DNA from 3 places in the Streptomyces sp. NPDC104581 genome. Region 2 is predicted to be linked to each of the others. Evidence: riboswitches for the same ligand, from Rfam matches in the RefSeq annotation. Region 2 holds a riboswitch; each other region holds the start of a gene.
The links. A riboswitch is a leader RNA that binds a small molecule or an ion and turns the genes downstream of it on or off. The one in region 2 is predicted to bind cobalamin.
Positions count from the first base shown of each region.

Region 1: another riboswitch for cobalamin. It lies ahead of metE (5-methyltetrahydropteroyltriglutamate--homocysteine S-methyltransferase); the one in region 2 lies ahead of ACZ61E_RS15475 (ABC transporter substrate-binding protein).
Region 3: another riboswitch for cobalamin. It lies ahead of ACZ61E_RS15140 (ribonucleoside-diphosphate reductase subunit alpha); the one in region 2 lies ahead of ACZ61E_RS15475 (ABC transporter substrate-binding protein).

Region 1 covers NZ_JBVJNN010000001.1:190,481-197,950, forward strand. Annotated here, with positions in the region: gene ACZ61E_RS00855 (gas vesicle protein) at 1-264, shown strand, start outside; gene ACZ61E_RS00860 (GvpL/GvpF family gas vesicle protein) at 261-1,118, shown strand; gene ACZ61E_RS00865 (gas vesicle protein) at 1,115-1,408, shown strand; gene ACZ61E_RS00870 (gas vesicle protein K) at 1,454-1,843, shown strand; gene ACZ61E_RS00875 (hypothetical protein) at 1,891-2,436, shown strand; gene ACZ61E_RS00880 (Asp23/Gls24 family envelope stress response protein) at 2,449-2,874, opposite strand; gene ACZ61E_RS00885 (hypothetical protein) at 3,010-3,834, opposite strand; gene metE (5-methyltetrahydropteroyltriglutamate--homocysteine S-methyltransferase) at 3,978-6,302, opposite strand; cobalamin riboswitch at 6,465-6,686, opposite strand; partial or broken gene ACZ61E_RS00895 (DNA polymerase III) at 6,799-6,897, opposite strand; gene ACZ61E_RS00900 (hypothetical protein) at 7,094-7,470, opposite strand, start outside.
Region 2 covers NZ_JBVJNN010000016.1:22,462-29,931, reverse strand. Annotated here, with positions in the region: gene clpS (ATP-dependent Clp protease adapter ClpS) at 1-295, shown strand, start outside; gene ACZ61E_RS15490 (DUF2017 domain-containing protein) at 295-909, shown strand; gene ACZ61E_RS15485 (amino acid permease) at 1,218-2,678, shown strand; gene ACZ61E_RS15480 (M67 family metallopeptidase) at 2,795-3,208, shown strand; cobalamin riboswitch at 3,189-3,341, shown strand; gene ACZ61E_RS15475 (ABC transporter substrate-binding protein) at 3,383-4,369, shown strand; gene ACZ61E_RS15470 (FecCD family ABC transporter permease) at 4,385-5,437, shown strand; gene ACZ61E_RS15465 (ABC transporter ATP-binding protein) at 5,434-6,237, shown strand; gene ACZ61E_RS15460 (putative leader peptide) at 6,307-6,420, shown strand; gene ACZ61E_RS15455 (MoaD/ThiS family protein) at 6,513-6,830, shown strand; gene ACZ61E_RS15450 (PLP-dependent cysteine synthase family protein) at 6,830-7,470, shown strand, end outside.
Region 3 covers NZ_JBVJNN010000015.1:110,435-117,904, forward strand. Annotated here, with positions in the region: gene ACZ61E_RS15135 (ribonucleotide-diphosphate reductase subunit beta) at 1-39, opposite strand, end outside; gene ACZ61E_RS15140 (ribonucleoside-diphosphate reductase subunit alpha) at 39-2,462, opposite strand; adenosylcobalamin-variant (AdoCbl-variant) riboswitch at 2,621-2,720, opposite strand; gene ACZ61E_RS15145 (YbdD/YjiX family protein) at 2,854-3,060, opposite strand; gene ACZ61E_RS15150 (carbon starvation CstA family protein) at 3,057-5,264, opposite strand; gene ACZ61E_RS15155 (GntR family transcriptional regulator) at 5,452-6,216, opposite strand; gene ACZ61E_RS15160 (sugar ABC transporter substrate-binding protein) at 6,497-7,470, shown strand, end outside.

The DNA of each region.
Region 1 (7,470 bases), on a different contig from region 2:
AAGCTGAGACTGCTGGTCGCGTCCGTGGACAAGGCCAAGGAGATGGGCATCGACTGGTGGGAGCACGATCCCTCGCTCTCCTCCCGCGCCCGGCCCTCGGGGTCGGTGAACGCGACCGGCGACCGCGACGACCACGGCCCCCGCGGCGTGCAGGGCTCGTCCTCCGACGGCGGCGAGGCGGGTCCGCTGGCACTGGAGAACGCGCAACTGCGCGCCGAGCTGGCCGAGTTGCGTGCCGCGGTGGAAGAGAGGAGGGAGCGGTGAACAGCACCGACGCACGCCGTGTGGCCCCGCCGATGAGGTACGTCTACGCGGTCGGCGGCGCCGGGACGACGCTGGACTCCGCGCTGTCGGGCCGCACCGGGGCGCACGGCGGCGCGCTGCGTACGGTGCGCGCCGGAGATCTCCTGGCCCTGGTGTCGTCGGTGCCCCACGAATCGTTCGGTACGGACGGTCTGCGGGCGCAGATGGAGGACATCGGACAGCTCGAAGTGCTGGCCCGTGCGCACCATCGCGTGGTCGAGGCCGCGTACGAGAGCGCGACCGTGCTGCCCATGAGGCTGGCCACGGTGTATCTGGACGACGCCCGGGTGGCCGAGATGCTGGTCGAACGGGCCGTGGAGTTCGGTGACCTGCTCTCCCGGCTCGAAGGCCATGTCGAACTGGGCGTCAAGGTCTACGCCGACCCGCGAGAGGCCGCCGCGGCGAGCGCGGCGGCCACGACGGCCACGGGGCCGGGCGAGCCCGCCGAGACCGGCCCCGGGCGCGCCTATCTGCGGCAGCGCCGCGAACAGCGCCGTCACCACCGCGACGCCTACCAGGCGGCCGGGGCGGTCGCCGCCGAGGTACCCGCCCGGGTGGGCGCGACCGCCCGCGCCCGGCTGGCGCACCGGCTCCAGCAGGGGGATCTCGCGGCGGGAGCGGGCGAGAACATCGCCAACGACGCCTATCTGGTGGAGGCGTCCCGGGTGGCCGAGTTCCGCGCGGCGCTCGCGGGGCTCGCCGACGACGTTCCCGGCGTACGTGTCGAGATCACCGGTCCCTGGGCGCCGTACTCCTTCGCGACACCGCCGGCCGAGGCCGCCGGGGGCAGCGGCGGGAACGGCGGGCGACGGTGAACGGCGAACTGAACGAGGCCCTGCCGACGGTCGGGTTCGCCGGGACACGGGGCCGCCGGCCGCCGGGCGGCGCCGGACACGACGACGGCCCGGCCGGCTCGGACGACGACTCGATCGAGTCCCTCGCCGGACGGCCGGTCGCGCTCATCGACCTGCTCGACCGGCTGCTGACCGGCGGAGCCGTCCTGACCGGAGATCTCGTGCTCTCCGTGGCCGACGTGGACCTCGTGCACATCAACCTGCGGGCGGTCATCCGCTCGATCACACCCGACGGACCGGCCCCGTGGTGAACGGCACGGGACCGGGCGCCGCCGGCGCCCGTAAGGAGACTCTCCATGGCTGACACACCCCGCGGCGACGATCTTCAGGACGTCGCACGGGCGGCGGCGCGGGCGTTCGATCTCGTCCCGACGGGACCGGACGAGCCCGCGTCGCGTGACGGCATCGCCCAGCGCCTCGAAACCGACCCCGACACGGTGGAACGGGACCTGATCAAGCTCGTTCTCACCATCGTCGAACTACTGCGGCAGCTCATGGAGCGCACCGCCCTGCACCGGGTCGACCAGGGCGATCTCCGGGAGGACCAGGAGGAGCGCATCGGTATGACGCTGATGATCCTCCAGGACCGGATGACCGAACTCTGTGAGCGCTACGACCTCACCATGGACGACCTCAATCTGGACCTCGGCCCGCTCGGTTCCCTGCTCCCCCGCGACCCCGGCTGAGCCGGGCGTCGGCGTTTCAGGCACTGTCGAGAGGCAACACGAACGTCATGACTTCAGAGAACGAAGCGAACAAGGACGCGAACGGCACCGCCCGGAAGGCGAACGCGAACGGCGCGGCGCGAAAGGCGAACACGCCCGCCAAATCAGCCGCCAAATCGACCGCCGGCAAGGGGCGGCAGACGGCGGCGAAGCGCACCGGCGCCCCCGCCCGCAAGACGGCCAAGACGGCCAAGACCGCCGCGAGCCGCGCGAAGACGGACGCGACCGCCGCCGCGTCGAAGGCCAGGGAATCGGGGCAGGCGGCCGAGAAGTCCGTCGGGAACGGTGCGCGTACGGCGGGCGACGCCACGAAGCGGGCCGGCCAGGCGGCCGTGAGCGGCTGGGAGAGCGGGCAGCAGGCCCTCATCTCCACCGCGGGCAGAGCGGCTGCCACGGCGTCCACCGCGTGGACCGCCGTCAAGCACCGCAAGGCGATAGCGGCGGGTGCGGCGGCGGGAGTCGTCGGGCTGGCCGGCGGCGCCTTCGCCCTGGGCCGTCAGACGGCCAAGCCGCACGTCGGGCCGCTGACCCGTATGACGGGCGGACGACTCTGACGGTCGCGGGGACTACTCGCCGCTGTCGTCGTCCGACCCGGGTACGTGCACGTCGAGGACGGCGATGTTGACCTCCACGACATCGAGTCCGGTCATGTTCCCGACGGCGTCGGAGACGCCCGAGCGGATGTCGTCGGTGGTCCGGGGAAGCGGATGGCCGTACTCCATGACCACGTTCACATCGACGGCGGCCTGTCTCTCGCCGACTTCCACCCGTACTCCGCGTGAGGCGTCGTCGGAGAGGGACATCTTGTCCCGGGCGGCTCCCAGGGTCCGGGAGACTCCGCCGCCCATCGCGTGGACACCCGCCGCTTCGCGGGTCGCGACACCGGCTATGGAAGCCACCGCCGAGTCCGCGATCGTCGTTCTCCCTCTGACGTCGTGGCGGTGGTGGTGGCCGTTGGACATTGCTTTCGAGGTGGCTTCGTTCACTGTCATGACCGACCAGTCTTCCTGGGTTGTCACCGCCGGGAGAGATGCCTCCCGGGCGGTCGTCCCCCCTCACCAGGGTGCTCCGCACGTCCGGACAACGCCATTCGGGTGAGGCCCCCCGCCGAGGCACCCCCATGGGGATCAGCGTCTGTACGCGTCGCGGCGGCGGGCCGTCCTGGCGTTCCGCGCCTCGCGCTGTTCGCCCGATCCGTCGCCTCGCCTGCGTGAGCCGGTGTCCTTCGCGGGCCCGCGGGTGTGTTTGCGGGTCTTGTGGGCCTTACCTGCCGAGTCCGGCGTGACGGCTTCGCCGGTGCTCCTCCCGACGGCCTCGATGCTGTCGCCGGCGCTCCCGCCGACGTCCTTCACGGCCTCGTCGGCGCCCTCGCCCACGTCCTCCACCGCCTTGCCCGTACCTTCGCCGACGTCCTCGACAGCGGCGCCGGCGCCCCGGCCCACACTCTCGGCGGCGTCACCGGTGCCCTTGCCGATCTCCTTGACCGCTCCCCCGGCGCCCGTACCGACTTCCTCGACCGCCTCTCCCAGACCCTTGCTCAACTGCTCCAGGATTTCGGGGTTCCGGTCGATCGTCGTCAATACACGGTTGACGATGGTCGCGACGTTGTGGAGGCGGACCTTCAGCTGCGCCTGCGCCTCGACACCTTTGATGTCGAGGTCCACCGATCCCAGCGTGACGTCCGCGCCGACATTCAGCCGGACCAGATCGAGGACTTCGGCCTTCAGGGACACATGGGCCCGCAGATCCTGCACGCCGAGCTGGATCTCCTCGATGTTCAGCACCGGAACGTCCAGATAGACATCCGGTGGTCCCTGTTCGACCACCTCGCCCTCGGCGTATTCGTCGGGTTCCTCTTCCCCGTCGACGACTTCCGCCTCTTCCGCGCCGGATTCCTCTCCGTCGAACTCCTGCCGGTCGTGGTCGTCCCGGCTCTTGTCGCCCTGGGGCATACGACTCTCCCTCGCCGAGCGTGGCCCCCGCACCTCAAGTGTCATGCGCCCGCTCCGCCGCCGCAAAGAGATGGCCCGGCGCGGCGGCGGGCCGGACCCGGAGGTGTCGCTCTCCGGCCCGGCCCGCCACGGCGCCCCGCGGGTCAGGAGCCGTCGGTGGCCGGTCGTGAGCGGATCGCGCGGGCAGCTGCGACCAGGTTCTCCAGTGCGGCCCGCGTCTCGGGCCAGCCGCGGGTCTTCAGCCCGCAGTCCGGGTTCACCCAGAGCCGGTCGGCCGGGATGGCCTCAAGTCCCTTGCGGAGCAGGGCTGTGACCTCCTCGGTGGTGGGGACGCGCGGGGAGTGGATGTCGTAGACACCGGGTCCGGCCTCGCGCGGGTACCCGTGCGCGGCGAGTTCGCCGGCGACCTGCATGTGGGAGCGTGCGGCCTCCAGGCTGATGACATCGGCGTCGAGGTCGTCGATGGCCTGGACGATGTCGCCGAACTCGGCATAGCACATATGGGTGTGGATCTGGGTGTCCGGCCGTACCCCGCCGGTGGTCAGCCGGAAGGACTCCGTCGCCCACGCCAGGTAGCCGGCCTGGTCGGCGGAGCGCGGGGGCAGCGTCTCGCGGAGGGCGGGTTCGTCGACCTGGATGACCGGGGTGCCCGCCGCTTCGAGGTCGCCGACCTCGTCGCGCAGTGCGAGCGCGACCTGGCGCGCGGTGTCGGCGAGCGGCTGGTCGTCGCGGACGAATGACCAGGCGAGCATCGTGACGGGCCCGGTGAGCATGCCCTTCACCGGCCGGTCGGTGAGCGACTGCGCGTACGACGTCCAGCGCACGGTCATCGGTCCGGGCCGGGAGATGTCCCCGGCGAGGACCGGCGGGCGCACGTACCGGGTGCCGTAGGACTGCACCCAGCCGTGGCTCGTGGCGACGTAACCGGTCAGCTGTTCGGCGAAGTACTGCACCATGTCGTTGCGTTCGGGCTCACCGTGCACCAGGACGTCGAGCCCGGTCTTCTCCTGGAAGGACAGGACTTCCCGGATCTCTTCCCTGATCCGTTCCTCGTATCCGGAGGTGTCGATCCGCCCGCCGCGCAAGTCGGCCCGCGCGGTGCGCAGTTCGGCGGTCTGCGGGAAGGAGCCGATGGTGGTCGTCGGCAGCGGCGGGAGGCCGAGACGGGTCCGCTGCGCCGTGGTGCGTTCGGTGTACGGCTGGGAGCGCCGTGCGTCCGCGTCGGTGACGGCGGCGGTGCGGGCGCGCACGGCGGGGTCGCGGGTGAGGGCGGAGCCGGCCCGGGAGGCGAGCGCGGCGCGATTGGTGATGAGTTCGGCCGTGATGACGTGGGTGCCCTGCCCGAGTCCGCGTGCCAGGACCGCGATCTCCTCCGTCTTCTGCCGGGCGAAGGCGAGCCAGCGGGTGATCCCGGGGTCGATGTCGCGTTCGTCGGTGGCGTCGAGCGGGACGTGCAGCAGGGAGCAGGAGGCGGCGACGTCGACGCGGTCGGCGAGGCCGAGGAGCGTGCCCAGGGTGGTGAGGGACCTCTCGTAGTCGTTGATCCAGATGTTGCGTCCGTCGACGACGCCCGCGACCAGTCGCTTGCCGGGCAGCCCGCCGACGGCCGCGAGGGCGTCGAGGTCGGCGGCGGCCGATGCGGTGAGGTCGAGCGCGAGTCCGTCGATCGGGGCCCTGGCGAGGACGGGCAGCGCGTCCCCGAGCCGGCCGAAGTAGGAGGCGACGAGCAGTTTGGGCCGGTCGGCCGCCCCGCCCAGCTCGCGGTAGGCGCGGCCGGCGGCCTCCAGTTCGGCGGGGGTACGGTCCTGGACCAGCGCGGGCTCGTCCAGTTGCACCCACTCGGCTCCCGCCGCGCGCAGGTCGGCCAGGATCTCGGCGTACACGGGCAGGAGCCGGTCGAGCAGGGTCAGCGGCTCGAAGCCGGCGGGGACACCGGGGGCGGGCTTGGCCAGCAGGAGGTAGGTGACGGGGCCGACCAGGACCGGGCGGGCGGTGAGGCCGAGCGCGAGGGCTTCCCCGAACTCGGCGACCTGCTTGGCCGGGTCGGCGGTGAAGACGGTGTCCGGGCCCAACTCGGGCACCAGGTAGTGGTAGTTGGTGTCGAACCACTTCGTCATCTCCAGCGGCGCGACGTCCCGGGTGCCGCGAGCCATGGCGAAGTAGCCGTCCAGCGCGTCGGCGTCAACCGCCGCGCGGTGCCGTTCGGGGACGGCGCCGACCATGACGCTGGTGTCCAGGACGTGGTCGTAGTAGGAGAAGTCGCCGGAGGGCACTTCCTGGATGCCCGCTTCGGCCAGTTGCCGCCAGTTCGTACGGCGCAGCTCCTCGGCGGTCCTGCGGAGGGCGGCGGCGTCGACGCGGCCCTTCCAGTAGCCCTCGACGGCCTTCTTCAGTTCCCTGTTCCGTCCCTGGCGGGGGTAGCCGTACACGGTGGCCCGTGCTGCCGCGGCCGCGGACTTCTCTGTCACGGAACTCTCCTTCGCGAGATGTGTCCTTGAGGTCCCGGGGACGGGACGCGGGCGCGAAGGGACGACCGATCGTGCGGTCCACGCCGCGTCGTCGGACGCGCGTGCCGCTCGATATGTGCGCCGACCCGCCCACGAGGTCACCGGAACGACCGCGCGCGATCGGTCACGCGCGGGCAACGGGCAGGTCTTCGGACTCGTGGGCCCGTCTCGTACCGTTCACGAGACTCCTACTGGCCGTCGCTTCCCAGACCCGTCCGGGCCCAGTGCGTATGACGGCGGTCGTTCCCACTCACCGCTGCGGGGCAGTCCCGGATTCCCACCGGGTTCCCTCTTACGACGCACCTGCCTGGCGGACAGGGACGAACCAGCTGCACCGACCAGCCTAGAGGGCCGGGCGGCGGGCGCACACGTGTGGACCACATCGCGGACGGGGGAACGGGCGAGGCGATCCGGGCGCAGGAGGCACGACGGGTCCCCGGTGCGCGCAGGAAGGGGCGGGCCGGTCCCCGCGCTCCGCCGGCCGCACGACGAGGGCGGCGATGTTCCACGCGTCGTCGTCGCCCCGGTGGTGGCGGCCCTCCAGCGGGAGGCCGGCGCGGTGGTCCCTCGCCGGTGCCCGACAGGTCGCCTCGACGCCGACCATGCTCAGCAGGTGCCCCTCGTCGTCCATGGGGCCGGGGGAGGAACGGCCCGGTCCCCGGTCATCCGGTTTCCCGGCGGGCGGCGAGCGGCGGACGCAAAGTGGCAGGCGGCGGAAGGTGGTTGGGCGTCACCGGACGGTGCGTCGGGTCTCAGGTGCCGGCGTTCCCCGCCCGGCCGGGCGGGGCGGACTGATGGCCGTGCGGAAGGTCGCGCGTCAGGGTGGGGACGGGGCGCGGGATCGTACCGAAGTCGTTGTCCGGGTCGACGGGAAGGCGGTTGATGACCGCTTCCAGCCGGGCCGGAAGGGTGGGGCGGCTGCCGGAGCGGCACTGGGTCAGGAGTTGGTGACGGATGCTCTCCGGCAGCAGGGGGCGCGCGGCCGGGGCCGGCGGCGCGCTGTCCGGTGCGGTCAGTCTGCGGGCCTCCGCACGCCAGTGCCGGGCGTCGCTGAACTCGGCACGCCGTCCATGGGCGAGGTAGAGACAGAAGGCGGCGGTGCGGTTGCCGCCGCCGGCCGCGAACTGCC
Region 2 (7,470 bases):
CCCGACAGAGATCGAACTTCCCGAGTCGGCCGAGGAGACGTTCACCGTCCCGGAACCTGACGTGCCGTGGATGACGATCGTCCACAACGACCCGGTCAACCTCATGAGTTATGTGACCTACGTCTTCCAGACGTACTTCGGCTACTCCAAGGACAAGGCGCACAAGCTGATGCTCGACGTCCACCAGAAGGGCCGCGCCATCGTCTCCAGCGGCAGCCGCGAGGAGATGGAACGCGACGTGCAGGCCATGCACGGATACGGCCTGTGGGCCACGCTCTCCCAGGACACCCGCTGATGGCCGGGCAGTTCGAGGCGATCCCCGGAGGTGGCGCCGCCGTCGCCCTCGACGGGATCGAGATCTCGATCCTGCGCTCCCTCGCCGTCCAGCTCCTCGAACTGATCGGCCCCGGCGACGAACCGGCCGAGGGCGAGGACCCTTCCCCCGCCGTCGGCGGGGAGGCCCCATGGCCGCCCTACTTCGCGGAGGGGCCCAGCGAACCGCCGTCCGACCCCGCGCTCGCCCGGCTCTTTCCGGACGCCTACGGCTTCGGCGACGACACCGACGACGAACTGCGCGCGTACGCCTCCGAGTTCAGGCGCTTCACGGAGAACGACCTGCGTGACCGCAAGCGTGCGGACGGCCTGGCCGTCGTCCGCGGCCTGGACGCCCTCTCCGCGTCCGGCGAGGGCGGGGCCGTACTGAAGCTGACGCCCGACGACTGCCGGCACTGGCTCGGCGCGCTCAACGACCTGCGCCTGACGATCGGCAGCAGGCTGGACGTCTCCGACGAGGACGAGGGCGAGAGCCTGTACCGGCTGCCGGACTCCGACCCGCGCAAGCCGATGGTGATGGCGTACCTGTGGCTCGGGGCGCTTCAGGAGACGCTCGTCGAGACGATGATGCCGTGACGGTCCGGTGTGTGATGCCCTGACGGGTCCGCCGGTCCGGCCTCCGCGCCCCGCTCCCGCGACGGGCCCGTCACAGGGTCCGACCGCCTCCGTCACACCGTCTCCGGACGGACATGCTCCGCTTCCTCGGCGGACACTCAACTCCGGACAACGATCGCGTCACCGCCCCCGCACGCTTTGCGATTCGGGGGGAGATTCGTCCGCTTCTTCCTGTGTGCCGCGCCACAGCCGCCTCCGCGGATCGCGGCCCGGCCCGTGGTAAATCTTCACGACCACCGGCACAGGCTAGGGAGAAAGGGCGCATCACCATGACCTCCCCACAGGTCGACAACACCTCGGACAGGCCCTCCGCGGACACCTCGGAGGAGGGCTACGAACGCGGACTCGGCAGCCGCCAGGTCCAGATGATCGCGATCGGCGGCGCCATCGGCGTCGGTCTGTTCATGGGCGCCGGCGCGAACATCGCCAAGGCCGGGCCGAGCATCATCCTGATGTACGCCCTCGCCGGCGTGGTGATCTTCTTCATCATGCGGGCGCTCGGCGAACTGCTGCTCTACCGGCCGGTCTCCGGCTCCTTCGCGGAGTACGCCCGCGAGTTCCTCGGCCCGTTCTTCGGTTACGTCACCGGCTGGACGTACTGGCTCATGTGGATCGTGACCGGCATGGCCGAGCTCACGGCCGCGGCGATCTACATCCACTTCTGGTTCCCCGCGATCCCCCAGTGGGTCAGCGCCCTGGTGTTCCTCCTGGTGCTCTTCGGCGTCAACCTGATCTCCGTCAAGATCTTCGGCGAGGTCGAGTTCTGGTTCTCGATGGTCAAGGTCACCGCCATCATCGGCATGATCGTCATCGGCCTCGGCGTCCTGACCCTCGGCTTCTCCGACGCCGGCGACACCGCGGCCACCGGCAACCTCTGGCAGCACGGCGGGATCTTCCCCAACGGCATCGGCTCCAGCCTGATGACCCTCCAGGGCGTCATGTTCGCCTACCTCGCCGTCGAACTCGTCGGCGTCACGGCGGGCGAGTCCGAGAACCCGGAGAAGACGCTCCCCAAGGCGATCAACACGCTGCCGTGGCGCATCATCGTCTTCTACGTCGGCGCGCTCACCGTCATCCTCGCCGTCGTGAAGTGGACCGAGTTCAGCGAGGGCGAGAGCCCGTTCGTGCACGCGTTCGCCAGGATCGGCATTCCGCTCGGCGCCGGAATCGTCAACTTCGTCGTGCTGACGGCGGCGCTGTCGTCCTGCAACTCCGGTATGTACTCCACCGGCCGGATGCTCCGCGACCTCTCCGCCAACAAGGAGGCGCCGAAGGCCCTGGGCAGGCTCAACAGGCGCCGGACACCGGCCACCGGCATCGCGGCGTCCGTCGCGCTGATGGGCATCGGCGTCGTCCTCAACTACGTCGTCCCCGAGAAGGCGTTCCTGTACGTCACCTCGGTGGCCACCGCCGCCGGTATCTGGACCTGGATGATGATCCTCATCAGCCACATCAAGTACCGCTCCGCCGTCGTCGCGGGCCGGCTCCCGACGTCCCCGTTCCCGGCCCCGGGCGGCTCGGCCCTGAGCTGGGTGGCGCTGGCGTTCCTGTCCTTCGTGACCTGTCTGATCGCCTACGACTCCGACGCCCGTGTCTCGCTGTACGTCGGCGCGCTCTGGGCGGTGTTCCTCGTCGGCGGCTGGGCGCTGCTCAAGAGCCGCAACCCGGAACTCGCGGCGCGCGCCCCCGAGGGCCCGAACGAGCCGGAGTTCGCCAAGGCCGGCGACTGACACCCACCCCGCGACGTCCCGGCGGCTCCCCGTCGGCCGCCGGGCGTCCCGGCACCCGTCTCACCAGGTGGCCTCCGTGTCTCACACACGGAGGCCACCTGTCTATCCTTCACCCCATGCTGACCATCACCCAGGCGCTGTACGACCAGATCGTCGCCCACGCGCGGGCGGACCACCCCGACGAGGCGTGCGGCGTGATCGCGGGCCCCGAGGACAGCGACCGGCCCGAGCGCTTCATCCCGATGCTCAACGCGGCCCGCTCGCCCACGTTCTACGAGTTCGACGCGGACGACCACAAGAAGCTCGACGACGAGCTGCGCGAGCGCAACGAGGACCTGGTGGTCATCTACCACTCGCACACCGCGACCGAGGCGTACCCCTCCCGCCGGGACATCGACCTGGCGATGGAGCCGTTCGCCCACTACGTCCTGGTCTCCACCGCCGACACCGACGACATGGGCCCCTTCCAGTTCCGCTCGTACCGCATCGTCGACGGCGAGGTCACGGAGGAAGAGGTCGAGGTCGTCTGACAAACTGACGCCGTCCAGGGCGGCAGGACCCAGGAAGCCGGTGTGAATCCGGCACGGTCCCGCCACTGTGACCGGGCCCCGCGCGCGAGCGGGGGCCCGGAAGCCAGGAACTGACCTGTCGCCCTTCTCCCACCATGCCAGGGGACGCGGAAATCCCCCGGAGGAGGCCCAGTCATGCCCTCGCGACGCCACGCGCTCATACCGGCGGTCCTGCTACCGCTGCTGCTCCCGCTCGCCGCCTGCGGCGCCACCCCGGACCCCGTCCGTGCCTCCGGGGCACCGGCCGGCGGATTCCCGTACACCGTCACCAACTGCGGTGTGCGGACCACCTTCGAGGCACCCCCGAAGCGCGTGGTCACGATGAACCAGCACGTCACCGAGATCATGATCGAGCTCGGCCTCACCGACTCCCTCATCGGCACCGCCTGGCTGGACGACGCCGTCCTCCCCGCCTACCGGAAGGCGTACGACAGCGTCCCGGTCATCGCCGAGGAGTACCCCTCCAAGGAGAGACTCCTCGCCGCGAACCCCGACTTCGTCTACGGCGGCTACGCGAGCGCCTTCGCCGCCAAGGACGGCCGCACCCGCGACGAACTCAAGGACGCCGGCATCGACACCCGGCTCAACCTGGAGAGCTGCGCCGAGGGCCGGACCTCCATGGACGACGTGTTCCGCGAGGTCCGCGAGGTCGGCCGTACCTTCGGTGTCGCCGACCGCGCCGAGAAGTGGACCGCCGGAGCGCGCACCACCCTCGCCACCACCGCCGCCGCGACCGAGGACGTGGAGCCCGTCCCGGTCTTCGTCTACGACAGCGGCGACAAGACCGCGTTCACCGCGGGCGGCAGGGGCATCGGCAACGAGCTGATCCGGCGGGCCGGCGGACGCAATGTCTTCGCCGACCTCGACAAGTCCTTCGGCGACGCCACCTGGGAGCAGGTCGTGGCCCGCGAGCCCGAGACGATCGTGATCTACGACTACGGCGCCACCACCGTCGCGCAGAAGAAGAAGCGCCTGCTGGAGGACCCCGTACTGAAGGACGTCCCGGCGATCAGGAACAGGAGCTTCGCCGTCCTGCCGCTCTCCGACGCCGTCCTCGGCGTCCGCGCCCCCGCCGCCGTCCGGCGCCTCGCGGCCCAACTCCACCCAGGGGCGGGACTCTAGAGGGCTCCCGCCGTCATGACCTGCCGGACCCCGCCCGGCCACCGCCGGCTGCGGCACGCCCTCGTGCTCGCCTCGCTCGCCGTGGCCCTCGCCTGCGCCGCCGTCGCCGGGCTCGCGCTCGGCTCCGTCCGTATCCCGCCCGGTGAGGTCCTCACGATCCTCACCGGCGGCGCGGAGCCCAGTCCCTTCCGCACGATCGTCCTGGACGTGCGGCTGCCGCGCGTGCTGCTCGGCGCCGTCGTCGGCGCCGGGCTCGCCGTCGTCGGGACCGTCCTCCAGGCCCTCGTCCGCAACCGGCTGGCCGACCCGTTCCTCCTCGGCATCTCCTCGGGGGCGTCCGCCGGCGCCGTACTCGTCCTGGTCCTCGGTGTCGGCGGCGGTGTCGGCGCCGGGATCACCACCACCGTCGCCATGCCTGCGGCGGCCTTCGCCGGCTCGCTCACCGCCATGACCCTCGTCTACGCGCTGGCCAGGCGCGGCGGCACCATGACCGGCGGGCGGCTCGTACTGGCCGGGGTGACCGTCTCGTACATCCTGTCCGCGCTCACCACGCTCGTCCTGGTCGTCTCGGCCCGGCCCGAACACTTCCAGGAAGCGCTGTTCTGGTCGCTCGGCGGCCTCGGCAGCGCCCGCTGGGGCGCGCTCGCCGTCCCGGCCGTCGTCCTCGCCGCGGGCACCGCCGTCCTCATGGCGCTCGCCAGACCCCTCGACCTGCTGCTGGTGGGGGAGGAGGGCGCGACCGTACTCGGACTGGACACCGCGCGCTTCCGCGCCGCCGTGTTCGTCCTCGCCTCACTCGTCACCGGCGTCATGGTCGCCGCCAGCGGCGCCATCGGCTTCGTCGGACTGCTCGTGCCGCACGCCGCGCGCATGGCGGTCGGGGCAGCGCACCGGCCGCTGCTGCCGGTCGCCGCGCTCGGCGGCGCGGTCGTCCTCGTCGTCGCGGACCTCGCCGCCCGGACCGTCGCCGCGCCGCAGGACATCCCCGTCGGCGTCCTCACCGCCCTCATCGGCGGCCCGTTCTTCCTGTGGCTGATGCGCCGCCGTCCCGAAGGAGCCCCCGTATGAGCGACCGAACGGCCGCCTCGCTGCGGATCGAGGGACTCTCCTACGGAACGGGAGACGGCCGGCACCTCGTCGACGCCGTCGATCTCACCGCCGCACCGGGCGAGACCGTCGGACTCGTCGGCCCCAACGGCAGCGGCAAGACCACCCTGCTGCGCTGTGTGTACGGGGCGCTGCGCCCCACCCACGGCCGGGCGCTGCTGGACGGCGACGACCTGCACACCATGACCGCCAAGGAGCGCGCCCGGCGCGTGGGCACCGTCCCGCAGGACGGGCAGACCGACTTCGAGCTGACCGTCCGCGAGGTCGTCGCGATGGGCCGCTCCCCGCACCGGCGCTTCTGGGAGGCGGACACGGCGGCCGACACCGCGCTCGCCGACGCCGCGCTCGACCGGGTCGGCATCGCGCCCCTCGCCCACCGCGCCTTCCCCTCCCTCTCCGGCGGCGAACGCCAGCGGGCCCTCGTCGCCCGCGCACTGGTCCAGCGGCCCGCGCTCTTCGTCCTGGACGAGCCCACCAACCATCTGGACATCCGTTACCAGCTCGAAGTCCTCACCCTGATGCGGGAGTCGGCGGCGACCAAGCTGCTCGCCCTGCACGACCTGAATCTCGCCGCGTACTACTGCGACCGCCTCTACGTACTCGAAGCCGGTGCCGTCGTCGCGTCCGGGACCCCGGCCGAGGTCCTGACCCCCGCCCTCCTCGCGGCCGTCTACGAGGTGGAGGCCGAGGTCGCACCGCACCCCCGGACCGGCGCCCCCACCGTCGTCTATCTGCCCCAGCCGCCGGTCCCGTCCATCTGACGAACACCGAACGTCCGGAATGAGAGACGGCATACCGGGATGCGGACCGGGAATCGATACGATGACCCCATGGTTTCCCACGACGTGAGCGACAAGACGCCCGGCGAACTGCTGGTCGCGCGGCTGCACGTCGACCTGTGCCGCCTCGCCAGCGCCATGTGTACGGTCGGCGCTGCCGCCTGAGCCCGGCGGAAACGCCCGTCCCGAGCACCACCCCCCGCGCGGGGGCAGAGCCGCGCGCCCGTCACGCCTCTTCTCCGACAGGAGCACACGCCATGGCCATCGAGGTCCGCATTCCGACCATCCTCCGCACCTACACCGACGGAGCCAAGGCCGTCGAAGGCACCGGTGACACGATCGCGGCGCTGCTCACGGACCTCGAATCCCGCCACACGGGCATCCGCGAGCGCATCGTCGACGGCGCCAACGGCGACCAGCTCCGCCGCTTCGTCAACGTCTACCTCAACGACGAGGACGTCCGCTTCCTGGACGGCATCTCCACCAAGCTCACCGACGGCGACAGCGTCACCATCCTCCCCGCCGTCGCGGGCGGCGCGCCCGAGAAGCCGATGCCCGACACGCACACGCTCTGATGCGGTACGACTCCCCGCTCGCGGTCGTCGGCGACACCCCCCTCGTACGGCTGCCCCGGCTCTCCCCGTCGGACGACGTCCGGCTCTGGGCCAAGCTGGAGGACCGCAACCCGACCGGCTCCGTCAAGGACCGCCCGGCGCTGCGCATGGTCGAACAGGCCGAGAAGGACGGCAGGCTCACACCGGGCTGCACGATCCTGGAGCCCACCAGCGGCAACACCGGCATCTCCCTCGCCATGGCCGCCAAGCTCAAGGGCTACAAGATCATCTGCGTGATGCCGGAGAACACCTCTCAGGAGCGCCGCGAGCTGCTCGCCATGTGGGGCGCCGAGATCATCCCGTCCCCGGCGGCGGGCGGCTCCAACACGGCCGTGCGCGTCGCCAAGGAGCTGGCCGCCGAGAACCCCGGCTGGGTGATGCTCTACCAGTACGGCAACCCGGACAACGCGGGCGCCCACTACGCCACCACCGGCCCCGAGATCCTCGCCGACCTGCCGTCCGTCACCCACTTCGTGGCGGGCCTCGGCACCACCGGCACCCTGATGGGCGTCGGCCGCTACCTGCGCGAGCAGAAGCCCGACGTCAGGATCGTCGCGGCCGAGCCGCGCTACGACGACCTCGTGTACGGCCTGCGCAACCT
Region 3 (7,470 bases), on a different contig from region 2:
CGGGTCGAGCAGGTTCTTCTCTGCGTCGGACGTGGTCATTACTGGCAGGCCTCGCAGGACTCGGGGTTTTCCAGGGAACAGGCGACGGCGTCGGCGTCCGGCGCCGGCTGTGCGGGCACGGGCGCAGGCCGCGCGGGTACGGGCACCGGCGCCGCGGCGGTGACCGGCTGGGACTTCGCCGCGCGGGCGATCCGCGTCGCCGGCCGCGAGCGCAGGTAGTACGTCGTCTTCAGCCCCTTCTTCCAGGCGTACGCGTACATCGAGCTGAGCTTGCCGATGGTCGGTGTCTCCAGGAACAGGTTCAGCGACTGGCTCTGGTCGAGGAACGGCGTGCGCGCCGCCGCCATGTCGATCAGGCCGCGCTGCGGGATCTCCCACGCCGTGCGGTACAGCTCGCGCACCTCGGCCGGGATCCAGCCGAAGGCCGCCACCGAGCCGTTGGACTCGCGCAGCGCCTCACGGGACTGCGCGTCCCACACGCCGAGCTTCTTCAGATCGGCCACCAGATAGGCGTTGACCTGGAGGAACTCACCCGACAGCGTCTCGCGCTTGAAGAGGTTGGAGACCTGTGGCTCGATGCACTCGTACACGCCCGCGATCGAGGCGATGGTGGCCGTCGGCGCGATGGCGAGCAGCAGGGAGTTGCGCATTCCCGTCTTCGCGACGCGCGCCCGCAGGGCCTCCCACCGCTCGGGCCAGTTGAGGGTGGTGTCGTAGTGGTCCGGGTGCAGCACGCCGCGCGCCGCCCGGGTCTTCGACCAGGCGGGCAGCGGGCCCTCGCGCTCGGCGAGGTCGCAGGACGCCTCGTACGCGGCGAGCATGATCCGCTCGGCGATCCGGGTGGAGAGGGCGGCGGCCTCGGGGGAGTCGAACGGCAGCCGCTTCTTGAAGAAGACGTCCTGGAGGCCCATCAGACCCAGGCCCACCGGGCGCCACTTGGCGTTGGAGCGGCCGGCCTGCTCGGTCGGGTAGAAGTTGATGTCCACGACCCGGTCGAGGAAGGTGACGGCGGTGCGGACGCTGTCGTCCAGCCGCTCCCAGTCCAGCTCGCCGCTCCCGGTCACGAACGCCCCGATGTTGACCGAGCCCAGGTTGCAGACGGCCGTCTCGCCGTCGTCCGTGACCTCCAGGATCTCGGTGCAGAGGTTGGAGGAGTGCACGACGGCGCCGGGCTCGGCGGTCTGGTTCGCCGTACGGTTCGACGCGTCCTTGAAGGTCATCCAGCCGTTGCCGGTCTGCGCGAGCGTACGCATCATCCGGCCGTACAGCTCACGCGCCGGGATGCTCCTGCGGGCCTTGCCCGCCGCCTCGGCCGCGCGGTACGCCGCGTCGAACGCGTCGCCCCACAGGTCGACCAGCTCGGGCACGTCGGCCGGCGAGAAGAGCGACCAGTCGCCGTCCGCGTCGACCCGGCGCATGAACTCGTCGGGGATCCAGTGCGCGAGGTTCAGATTGTGCGTGCGGCGCGCCTCCTCGCCGGTGTTGTCGCGCAGCTCCAGGAACTCCTCGATGTCCGCGTGCCACGTCTCCAGATACACGCAGGCGGCGCCCTTGCGCCGGCCGCCCTGGTTGACGGCGGCGACCGAGGAGTCGAGCGTCCGGAGGAACGGCACGATGCCGTTGGAGTGCCCGTTCGTGCCGCGGATCAGCGAACCGCGGGCGCGGATACGGGAGTACGAGAGGCCGATGCCGCCCGCGTGCTTCGAGAGGCGGGCCACCTGGTGGTAGCGGTCGTAGATGGAGTCCAGCTCGTCCAGCGGGGAGTCGAGCAGATAGCAGGACGACATCTGGGGGTGCCGGGTGCCGGAGTTGAAGAGGGTGGGGGAGGAGGGGAGGTAGTCGAGTCGGCTCATCAGGCCGTACAGCGCGGCGACTTCGTCCACGGCGGCCGGGGAGTCGTCCTTGGCCAGCCCGGACGCGACGCGCAGCATGAAGTACTGCGGCGTCTCGATGACATCGCGGCTGATCGGGTGCCGGAGCAGATAGCGGCTGAAGAGGGTGCGCAGACCGAAGTAGCCGAAGCGGTCGTCGGCGGCGGGGTCGATCAGCGCGTCGAGGCGGGCGGCGTGGCGGGTGACGAACGCGGCCGTACGGTCCGCGATCAGCCCCTCCGCGTGGCCCACGGCGACCGAGGAGGAGAACGAGACGGCGCCCTGGCCCGCGGCCTCCTCCGCGATGGCGCGGGTGAGCAGGCGGGCGGCGAGGCGGGAGTACGCGGGGTCCTCGGAGATGAGCCCGGCGGCGGCCTCGGTGGCGAGTCCGCGCAGCTCGGCCTCGTCCGAGGCGGCGCTGCGGCCACGGAGCGCGGCGGCGGCGACCCTGCCGGGCTCGGTGTCGGCGAGGTCGGCGGTGAGGTCCGTGAGGAGCCGCAGAAGGCCCGTCCCGGGTCCGTCGGCCGGTCCGGCCGTCTCCCGTCCCCGCTCGGAGATCGCTGAAGCCGGATCGGCTGGCGCGATGGTCACGTGGTGCTCTCCCTCGCTCGGCTCTGGGCCTCGGGGAGGGCACGGCGGCGCACGGCAGCGTAGGCCGTCCCGGAAACGGGCGGCGCGCGGCGCGGCGTCCACCGGCCCTGCCTCGGGGCCCGGACGTCTCGGCACCCGGTTCGGTCGACCCGGATGCGCCGTCGGCAGGTGCTCGGACTCGCGGGCGCGACGAAGCGCACCACAGCACACCGTTGCGGGACAGTTCCGGATTTCCACCGGATTCTCCTGCGGCGACAGCAGACTTGAGCATACATGTGGGGCTCGTTGGGAGCGGCACCCCCCACATGTTGTGTCGGACCTCCTCGATCAGGGGGAGCGGCGAAGGGCCGCCGCTCCCCCCGGGGGAACAGCGGCCCTTCGGTCGTCATGCTCAGCAGCAGCGGAAGCCCTCCCGCGGGTCCGCCTCGCGTGCGTCCATCCGGTTCCGTTCGAAGGCGCGGCGTGTCAGGGGCTCCGCCGTCGGGTCGCAGGCGCGGGTGTGGGCCACGTAGTGGTCGTACGCCGACTCGCCCGTCAACTCCCTCACGTACCAGCGGATCCGGCCCACCGCGTGGCGCACCTTCGCCGCCGAGGTCATGACCGGCCCGTCCCGGCGCCCGCCCCGGCCGACGCCTTCGTCTCCGCCGCGGCCAGTTCCGCCTTCTCCTCCTTCGTCGCGAACATGCCCGCCGGCGCGACCAGTTCCGACTTCACGTACGGCGTCTCCGAGAGCTTGACGCTCTCCGGGTGCCGGATCGCCTTGTAGCAGACGCGGCCGGCGTCCGCGATGACCACGATGATCAGGATCGCGAAGAGCGCGCAGAGCACGCCGTCCACCGTCGAGTTGGTGACGACCGTGTGCATGTCGTCCATCGTCTTCGCCGGAGGGAGCACCTCGCCGTTGTCGATGCCCGTCTGGTAGACCTCGCGCTGCTTGAAGAAGCCGACCTTCGGGTCCTCGGAGAAGATCTTCTGCCAGCTCGCGGTGAGCGTGACCGCCGCGTCCCAGGCCAGCGGAACCGCCGTCACCCAGGCCCATTTGAGGCGCCCGGACTTCACCAGCAGCGTCGTGCACACGGCGAGCGCCACCGCGGCCAGGAGCTGGTTCGCGATGCCGAACAGCGGGAAGAGCTGGTTGATGCCGCCCAGCGGGTCGTGCACGCCGACCCAGAGGAAGTAGCCCCACGCGCCGACGACCACGGCGCTGGCGAACCAGACGCCCGGCTTCCAGCTGACCTGGCGCATCGGCTTGTACACGTTGCCGAGCATGTCCTGGAGCATGAAGCGCCCGACGCGCGTCCCCGCGTCCACCGTCGTCAGGATGAACAGCGCCTCGAACATGATGGCGAAGTGGTACCAGAACGCCTTCATCCCCGCGCCGCCGATGACGGACGAGAAGATCTCGGCCATGCCGAGCGCGAAGGTCGGCGCGCCGCCGGTCCGCGACAGCAGGCTCGACTCCTCGACGTCCTTGGCCGCCTGGGCGAGTTGGTCCGGCGAGATGGTGAAGCCGAGGTTGGCGACCGCCTGGGAGGCGGACTCGACCGTGCCGCCGATGACTCCGGCGGGGGAGTTGATCGCGAAGTAGAGACCCGGGTCGATGATGCACGCCGTGATCATCGCCATGATCGCGACGAACGACTCGGTGAGCATCGCGCCGTACCCGATCATCCGGATCTGGGTCTCCTTCTGCACCATCTTCGGTGTGGTGCCCGAGGAGATGAGGGAGTGGAAACCGGACAGCGCGCCGCACGCGATCGTGATGAAGACGAACGGGAACATCGATCCGGCGAAGACCGGGCCGTCACCGCGGCTCGCGAACTCCGTGACCGCGTCCATCTTCATCGTCGGCAGCGCCACGACCACGCCGATCGCCAGCAGCGCGATCGTGCCGACCTTCATGAAGGTCGACAGGTAGTCGCGCGGCGCCAGCAGCATCCAGACCGGCAGCACGGACGCCAGGAAGCCGTACACGATCATCCAGATGACCAGCGTGCCGGCCTCCAGCGTGAAGGTGTCGGCGAGCGAGGACTCGGCGACCCAGCCGCCGGCCACGATCGCGAGCAGGAGCAGCGCCACGCCGATGAGCGAGACCTCGCTGACCTTGCCCGGCCGCATCACCCGCAGATACACGCCCATGAAGAGCGCGATCGGGATGGTCATCGCGATGGAGAAGACACCCCACGGCGAGTCGGCGAGCGCGTTGACGATGACCAGTGCCAGCACCGCCAGCAGGATGATCATGATGAGGAAGACCGCGATGAGCGCGGCGGCGCCGCCGAACGGGCCTATCTCGTCACGCGCGATCTGGCCGAGCGAACGGCCGTCGCGGCGCGTGGAGAAGAACAGCGTGACCATGTCCTGGACCGCGCCCGCGAAGATGACACCCGCGACGATCCAGATCGTGCCGGGCAGATAACCCATCTGCGCGGCCAGCACCGGTCCGACGAGCGGTCCCGCGCCCGCGACGGCCGCGAAGTGGTGGCCGAAGAGCACGCGCCGGTCGGTGGGGTGGAAGTCGACACCGTTGTCGAGCCGTTCGGCGGGCGTGGCCCGTGTCTTGTCGACCTTCAGGACCCGCCGGGCGATGAATCTGGAGTAGAAGCGGTAGGCGATCGCGTACGAGCCGAGTGCCGCGGCCAGCATCCAGGCCGCGGAGATCTCCTCGCCGCGTGACAGCGCGAGGACACCCCAGCCGACCGCTCCCACCAGGGCGACGAGCGCCCATATGACGATCGACTTCGGCGTGAGACGCCCGGACGATTTCGGTGCGGCGGAACTTGGCTGTGCCGGCTCTGGCATGGCGAGTCGTCCCCTCACTGGATCACCTGCTGAAACTCGCAGGAAATCTAGGGGACCTTTTCGGCACGCGTCACCCCCCGTCCGCATATCGGTACGGCAACGGTGTGCGTTCCGTACTTCCGCGCCGGTTCCCGAACATGCCCTTTGACGTGGGCCTACGCCGATATCGGCAGCCGGCCCTCCGGAGTCAGTCGGTCGGTCTGCGCAGCCGCGCCACGAACTTGTAGCGGTCGCCGCGGTACACCGAGCGGACCCACTCCACGGGCTCCCCGGCGGTGTCGATCGAGTGCCGCGAGAGCATCAGCATCGGCAGGCCCACGTCGGTCCCGAGGAGCCCCGCCTCGCGCGGTGTCGCGAGCGACGTCTCGATCGTCTCCTCGGCCTCCGCGAGGTGGACGCCGTACACCTCGGCCAGCGCGGTGTAGAGCGAGGTGTACTTGACGAGCGAACGGCGCAGCGCGGGGAAGCGTTTGGCCGAAAGGTGCGTGGTCTCGATGGCCATCGGCTCGCCGCTCGCCAGCCGCAGCCGCTCGATGCGCAGCACCCGGCCGCCGGCGGTGATGTCGAGGAGCCCGGCGAGTGTGTCGTCGGCGGTGACGTAGCCGATGTCCAGCAGCTGCGAGGTCGGCTCCAGGCCCTGCGCGCGCATGTCCTCGGTGTACGAGGTGAGCTGGAGCGCCTGCGACACCTTGGGCTTGGCCACGAAGGTGCCCTTGCCCTGGATCCGCTCCAGCCGGCCCTCGACGACCAGCTCCTGGAGCGCCTGGCGCACGGTGGTGCGCGAGGTGTCGAACTCGGCCGCCAGGGTGCGCTCCGGCGGTACGGGAGTGCCCGGCGGCAGCGTCTCCGTCATGTCGAGCAAGTGCCGCTTCAGCCGGTAGTACTTGGGCACGCGTGCGGTACGGGTGGCCGCCCCGTTCTCGGTCTCGGTGCCGCCCCCGTCCGTGGCCATGGTCTGCCTTCCCGACTCCTGCGCTGCTGCCGTCACCGGCTCCTCCGTCTGTTGCGGCTCACATGGTGGCACGGTCCGGTCGCGGGTCGTCTCCCCGATCCAGGTGTCGGTCCGATAACGGACACGACAGCCCTCTTATACACCCTTGACACCCCTAAAGGTCTAGGCCAAGCTCCCCGTACTGGTCTAAACCATTAAAGACCAGGTCCCAGCCCCGGTGGTACTCGTCGTAAGTCTTCGCGGTGGGGAGGGGGTTGCAGGAATCCCTGAGGAGGGTGGCGTGAAGCGCAAGCTCATCGCGGCGATCGGCGTCGCGGGCATGATGTTCTCGGTCGCGGCGTGTGGATCGGACGACAGCGGTTCGGCGAAGGACCCGAAGGACCGTAAGGACACAGTCACCGTCTGGCTGATGGTGGACGCGCAGAGCACCTGGCCGGAACTGGTCAAGGATGTCAACGCGCAGTTCAAGGAGAAGTACCCGAACGTCAAGGTCGATGTCCAGTACCAGCAGTGGGCGGACAAGGCCAAGAAGCTCGACACCGCCCTGGGCGGCGACAAGTTCCCGGACGTCGTCGAGCTCGGCAACACCGAGACCATGCAGTACATCCTCAACGGCGCGGTGGCCGAGGTCGATCCCAAGAAGTACGACAACTCGGACACCTGGATCCAGGGGCTCAAGGACACCTGCACCTTCGAGGGCAAGCAGTACTGCGTGCCCTACTACGCCGGCGCGCGCGTGGCGATCTACAACACGGACATGCTCAAGAAGGGCGCCGGCCTCGACACGCTGCCGGAGTCCGAGGACGAGATGCTCGCGGCGATGGACAAGATCGCCGCCGAGAACAGCAAGAAGGACAAGCGCTCCTCCAGCCTCTACCTGCCCGGCCGTTACTGGTACGCCGCCATGTCCTACGTCGCCGCGTACGACGGCGCGATCGCCACGTACGACGAGGGCGCCAAGGAGTGGAAGGGCTCGCTCTCCACGCCCGAGGCGCAGAAGGGCATCCAGCACTTCATCGACCTGGTCAAGAAGTACAACAAGGCCGACCAGACGAAGGACGAGCAGGACCACGCCAACGTGATGGCCAACGAGAAGGCGGCCCTCATCTACGGCAACGGCTGGGAGTCGGGCTCCGTCATCGACGGCAAGAACAACGGCAACCCCAAGCTCGAGGGCAAGATCCTCACCGCCGGAATGCCCGGCCCGAACGGCAAGGCGCTGCCCTCCTTCATCGGCGGCTCCGACCTGGCGAT